One region of the Fulvivirga sp. genome, then DNA from elsewhere that is predicted to be linked to it. Evidence: riboswitches for the same ligand, from Rfam matches in the RefSeq annotation. Region 1 holds a riboswitch; the other holds the start of a gene.

Region 1 (3,378 bases):
AATCAATGTGTCTGAGCTTATTCCGATAATAAGGGTTGGAATTTGTATCTCACTCAAGGCCTTCACTTCGCCACCTCTGTTTCTGCCAATATGGTGACTGTCAAGACATTTTGTTAAGTAGTAATAGCAAAGTGCATTAAACCTGTTTACAAATTTTTCGCCCTGATATTGCATATAGCTAGATGATTTAAAATCATCTACTTTTTCCTCAATATCGGTTTGGGTATTTATAAAAGCATTGGATGTTCTGTATGTTAATAGTGCCATTGATCTGGCTGCTTTCATACCTGCCACACCACCGTCTTCAGTACCAAAACTTGGGTCTGACTGCATAGCTATTCGCTGAGACTCATGTACGGCAATACCCCAGGCAGATTCTTTGGAGCATGATGCCACAAGAATTAAGTGGTCAATTGTGCCTTTGAAAGAATAGCTGAATTCCAATGCCTGATTGCCACCAAATGAACCACCAATGGCTGTATGGATTTTATGTATATCCAAATGTTCAGCAAGAAGCTGCTGAGATTTTACAACATCACGGACTGAAAATTGAGGAAAATCCAAGTCGGTTGGTTTTGTGCTGCCATATGGGGAGCCTATTGAGTTCGCACAGATTATAAAATAGTCTTTAGGGTCATAAAACCCGCCATCGCCAAATAACTTAGGCCACCAATCTAGCACATCGGTATTCGCAGAAATTGAATGAAAAACCCAAATAACATTTGAGCCATCAGCATTTCTATCACCGAATGTGTGGTATGCTAGTTTGAGGTTATTAATAACCTTTCCATTTTCCAATTCAAATGGATTTTCAAAATTGTAATACTGAAGTTCTTGCATTATTTAGACTTTGTTAGTGCCTGGTCAATATCTGAGATAATATCATCGATATGTTCCAACCCTACTGAAAAACGTAAAAAACCTGGTGTTATGCCTACTTTTAACTGATCCTCTAAGCTCATTTTTGAGTGAGTAGTAGAAGAGGGGTGTGTAGCAATACTTCGTGTGTCACCAAGATTAGCTGTCAACGAGAGCATATTTAACGAGTTTAAAAATTTAGTGCCTCGCTCAAGACCTCCTTTAATTACGCACCCTACAAGTCCACCACCTTTGGTCATTTGCTTTTTGGCCAAATCATATTGAGGATAGGATTCGTGGTGTGGATAAACTACTACTTCAATAGCCTCATGACCTGATAAAAAATCGGCAAGAGCAGAGGCATTATCGCAGTGCCTGTCCATTCGCACGGCAAGCGTCTCTAAACTCTTTGAAAGCACCCAGGCATTAAATGGGGATAAACTGGCTCCTGTTCTACGGATGTAGTCGTAACATATTTTCACATACTCTTCACTTCCGAGAATTGCTCCTCCTAAAACCCTGCCTTGCCCGTCAATATATTTGGTGGCAGAGTGTATAACTAAGTCGGCTTTGTAATGAACTGGTTTCTGAAGGTATGGAGTTGCAAAACAGTTATCTACAGAGAATATGATATCATTTTCTTTGCAGAGGTCACCGATGAATTCCAAATCCGCTGATTTCAAGGTTGGATTTGATGGCGTTTCCACATAAATCATTCTAGTGTTTGGGCGAATGGCCTTTTTGTAAGATTCATTATCATCAACATCCACAAAAGTGTGCTCAATGCCCATGTTGGGAAACACATTGGTCAGCACATATCTGGAATTACCAAAAATTGCCCCTGAAGAAACAATGTGGTCACCTGACTTTAAAAGTGCGGCCATACTATTAAACACTGCAGCCATGCCCGAGGCGGTAGCTACGCCAGCTTCACATTCTTCCAAAAGGCAGAGTTTGTCAATAAACTCATCTGTATTAGGGTTGGAAAATCTTGAATATAAATTTCCTTCAACCTCATTATTAAATAGCTGTGCACCATGCTCAGCTGAATCAAAAGTAAAGCTCGATGTCATGTAGATAGGTGCGGAGTGCTCTTTTTGAGCAGTCTTTTCCATCTGAGTGCGTATTGCTAGTGTTTCAAATTTGTCTCTTTTCATAATAGAAAATATTAATTGAAATCCTCACGGATATTCCATTAGCATTTAATAAATCATCATGAAAAGTTTCGTAAGACAGGCCTTTGATTGATAGGCCAAAAGAGTATCGGAAAATTCTTCTGACTTATCTCTATTGCATAGTTTGCAATTGGAATTAGCACCTTCTTAATGACTAAGGGTTGCTAAGGTTTCAAAGGGCCAATCCCTCCACCTTTCTCGATAAGTTATGTAAATGAACGTTTTGTTAGAACGATGCAAATATATGGCTGTTTTTCTCATTTCCCATTAAATAACTAAAAGTTAATTGCGATTCAATAATCCGAACGTCCTCAGACCTCTTCAAACAGGCTAATGGAAGCGGAAATTGAATAAACTAATTGTAAAGACAATTTTTAGTGCCGCTTAAATGTGTTAGTAGCTAATTTTCAGCTTCTTACGTTGTAAATGAGAGATTTTCATGCTAGCTTATAAATTTAAATACCTTTAAAAATGGCTACAGAAAGAAAATTTCATCAACAGAGCATTTCAAAAGCTCCAACACTGGTTGGGTTCCTCAGTAATTTTAATGCCTATACCATAAGTTGGTTTCTACTATCCAGTGCAGTTACTGCTGTGTACGGTTACTATTTTCAAAAGGCAACATTAGAAAATGTTGGGGTGTTAAAATGGGCTGCAACATTAACAGGTGAGTTCATCATTTTTGCTGTAATCGTTGGTGTCATTATTCTTTTCATCCATGATAAAAGGCAGACTGAGAATCCAATTCAACGATTGTTTCCAGTTATAATCTGGGGAAGGAAGATGCTTGTGAAAATGGGGCCATTGTTACGTCAATACCTCTTTCTCAACGATCAGGAAGAAACACCCTATAACAGAATAACCAGAAACTGGGTGCATGAAACTTCCAATGGTGTAAGAAATACCATTGGCTTCGGTAGCCAAATTGATATGGATAAAGTAGGCACTACATTGATAATGCCAGCAACATTTACCAATACTAAAATTAAAACAGGAGAGGAGACAGGTAGAACCTATAAGAAAATAATAGGGAAGCATACAGGAGTGGAACCGGTTGTTTTAAATCATTTTGTTCATATAAGTGCGATGTCTTACGGTGCATTGTCTTACAGAGCTCATGCGGCACTCAATAAGGGAGCAAAAATGGCGGGTATTTTCCATAATACAGGCGAAGGATCACTGGCGCCTTGTCATGAATATGGAGGTGGGGATTTGATATTTCAAATAGGAACAGCCAAGTACGGCATAAGGGATGAAGAGGGTAATATGGATGATAAGTTACTTGAGCAGATGGCTAATCACCCCCAGGTTAAGATGTTTGAAATTAAGTTGGCTCAAGGAGCTA
Region 2 (3,378 bases), on a different contig from region 1:
TCAATGATCTTTTGAGCAGGAACCATCACACCGAGGTCAATGATTTCATAGTTATTGCAAGCCAATACCACTCCCACGATATTTTTACCAATATCATGAACGTCTCCTTTAACTGTAGCTAAAAGAATCTTATTGCCAGCCTTGGGGGTATTGTTCCTTCTTTTCTCCTCCTCCATGTAAGGCTCCAAATAAGCAACAGCCTTTTTCATCACTCTGGCACTTTTCACTACCTGAGGCAAAAACATTTTACCTGAACCAAAAAGGTCTCCAACGATATTCATCCCGTCCATCAATGGCCCTTCTATTACCCTCAATGGACTGTTATATTTCACACGGGCTTCTTCAGTATCTTCATCAATGAATTCAATAATACCTTTGATTAAAGCGTGCGACAGCCTTGACTCCACAGACTCGCTTCTCCACGCATCATCAGCGACCTTTTTCTTTTGACCACCCTTGACACCATCAGCAAATTCAAGTAGCCTTTCTGTAGCATCTTCCCTTCTGTCAAGCAATACATCTTCCACCTTCTCCAATAAGTCTTTAGGTATCTCATCGTAGACCTCCAGCATGGATGGGTTTACAATACCCATATCCATACCATGGTTTATACCATGATACAGGAATGCAGAATGCATGGCCTCACGAACAGGGTTATTTCCCCTAAAGGAAAAAGACACATTACTCACACCCCCACTAACATGTGCCCCTGGTAAATTTTCCCTGATCCACTTTGCTGCACCAAAGAAATCCAGTGCATTCTTGCGATGCTCTTCCATCCCTGTAGCCACAGGAAAAATGTTAGGATCAAAAATGATATCGTGAGCGGGAAATTTCACCTGATTCACCAAAATATCATATGACCTTTTACAAATGTCTATCCTTCGCTGATAAGTATCAGCCTGGCCATCTTCATCAAAAGCCATCACCACTACGGCAGCACCATACCTTTTGACCTTTTTAGCCTGCTCAATAAATTCGGCTTCTCCAGATTTTAAGCTGATGGAATTTACTACTCCTTTACCCTGAATGCATTTTAAACCAGCTTCAATAATGTGCCATTTAGAAGAGTCTATCATTATCGGCACCCTGGCTATGTCGGGCTCAGAAGCTATAAGGTTAAGGAAAGTGACCATGGCATGCTCGCCATCAAGCATACCTTCATCCATATTTATATCAATGATCTGAGCACCACCTTCTACCTGTTCGCGGGCAATTTCAAGTGCTGTGTCATAGTCACCCTCCTTTATCAGGTTTAAAAACTTCTTTGAGCCTGTGACATTGGTGCGCTCGCCAATATTCACAAAATTGGTTTCAGGGGTAACGAGCAGCGGCTCAAGGCCGCTTAGCTTTAAATATGATTGATGTTTTAAAGTCATAAAATCTAAAAAGTAAACAAAAAAAAAGCTCTTCTGATAGGTCAGAAGAGCTCATAATATTTTTATAATAATGAAGGCTTATACTGACTTATCTTTCCTTAACACAACGTGTAAGGGTGGAATTAGCACCTTTGCCAGTTTAATGACATGGTTGCCAAGGCTTCATAGGGCCATTTCCCTCTGCCTTTCTTGATAAGATTATCACAAAGAACTTAACTTCAAATATATTACTATTTTAACAATCTGCACCTAAAATCTCAATTGTCAAAATTAATAGTCCAAAAATAACCCGTAAGGCGTCAAAAGGTTGTTTTAAACCCCTGATTCGACAGGATTTGAGCTGCCTAAACAACCGCAACAGTCCACTGTTATCCTGACAGCCAGTTGGCTGACGAGGTCCCGTATCGGCTAAGCCGATACAAGATGAGGCCTTGTTTTGGAAAAAGGCTCACTCGGTATTGTTTTTAATGTTAGGTTTAAAAAACACGGTCAAGCCTTACGGGCAGTGCAAATTTAAAATTAAAATGAGAGGAAATGCAGTCAATAATTTTATTTTTACTTCCGGTGTAACATTTTTTTCAACCTTAAACTATAGATGATGGAATCGTACGAATCAAATGAAGGTGTAAAACTTACTGATCAATCCTTAAAGAATCTTAACGAGACCAGAAAATGGACAATGTTCATTTCCATTGTGGGTTTTGTTTTTGTAGCACTGATGGTACTGATAGCATTATTTATTGGTTCTGTGATGAGCAACCTTCCCACTGGTTCGTCAATGCCCATTTCAAAAGGTTTTGCTACTGTAATTTATCTTGTTATAGCAGCAATTTACTTTTTCCCAATTTACTATTTGTATAAATTCTCATCGCACATGAAAATTGGCATTGTTACGAAGTCTGAGCAGGAAGTGGAGTACGCATTTAAATATTTAAAATCCCATTACAAATTCATGGGCATTCTGCTGGCGATAGTTTTGGTTTTTTATATAATGATCTTCTTTGGAAGTATTATGTTCGGAGCACTGTTTAGCCTCTAGCACCAATTAGTTGAAGGTCATAAAAATGCAAATCTTAAGTATTTGATATCATGACCTTCAGCACTAAACTTTTGCTCATACCTTGTCCTTATATCATGGCATTCACTTACATATTCAGAATGATATAGATCATGAGTAAAATGTAAATCTTTGATATCCTCTCGCGACTTTAATACTTCCAGTGTATAGTCAAACAAGCCTGTGTTATCAGTTTTGAGTCTAACTATGCCATTTTTTGAAATTATTGATTTGTAGATATCTAAAAATCTCGAATGAGTGACCCTTCGTTTTTCATCCCTATCCCTTGGCCTTGGGTCAGGAAATGTTATCCATATTTCATTGACCTCTCCTGGTTCGAAAAAGTTATTAAGTTCTAGCAAATGCGTTCTTAAAAAAGCCACATTCTCCAACCCCTCTTCTTCAGCTATGGCACTGCCCTTCCATATCCTGTCTCCTTTAATATCAATGCCAATGTGGTTGTTATTAGGAAAAAGTCTTCCTAAACCAATAGTATATTCGCCTCTACCACAAGCAAGCTCCAGTGTAATAGGATTGTCGTTTATAAACACATCTTTGTGCCAATTACCTTTTACATGCTCATAGATTGCTTTACTTGGCTCAATAACGTTAGCTCGCTCTGCTATCTCAGCAAAACGCTTTAGCTTTCCTCTACTCATTCAGGATTAAATTTTATAGACCTTCAATTTCTGCAACCACAAAGTTACTGCCTCCTATAAAAATGAAATCATTTTCTGAGGCATTATTTTCAGCTACCTCAATGGCTTTATTAACATTGGGAATACAATAACCAATCAGGTCATATTCACTGGCTACTTGCTGTAGTTTGGATGCAGGTAATGCTCTGGGTATATCAGCCTGGCAGAAGTAATACTGAGCCTCTTTAGGTAGTAGCTGCATAACTGAGGTGAGCTCTTTATCATTGACTACACCGATAACAAT

The links. Region 1 has a riboswitch for S-adenosylmethionine ahead of RIB54_RS07195 (trans-sulfuration enzyme family protein). Riboswitches for the same ligand answer to the same signal wherever they lie in the genome.
Region 2: linked by a shared signal. The riboswitch ahead of metH (methionine synthase) and the one ahead of RIB54_RS07195 (trans-sulfuration enzyme family protein) in region 1 are both predicted to bind S-adenosylmethionine.

Annotation. Positions count from the first base shown of each region.
Region 1 is NZ_JAVJQL010000013.1:19,836-23,213, forward strand. Features, by position in the region: gene thrA (bifunctional aspartate kinase/homoserine dehydrogenase I) at 1-840, opposite strand, end outside; gene RIB54_RS07195 (trans-sulfuration enzyme family protein) at 840-2,015, opposite strand; SAM riboswitch class I at 2,137-2,241, opposite strand; gene RIB54_RS07200 (glutamate synthase-related protein) at 2,505-3,378, shown strand, end outside.
Region 2 is NZ_JAVJQL010000006.1:27,051-30,428, forward strand. Features, by position in the region: gene metH (methionine synthase) at 1-1,379, opposite strand, end outside; SAM riboswitch class I at 1,465-1,578, opposite strand; gene RIB54_RS01540 (hypothetical protein) at 1,975-2,418, shown strand; gene trmB (tRNA (guanosine(46)-N7)-methyltransferase TrmB) at 2,436-3,095, opposite strand; gene RIB54_RS01550 (bifunctional folylpolyglutamate synthase/dihydrofolate synthase) at 3,109-3,378, opposite strand, start outside.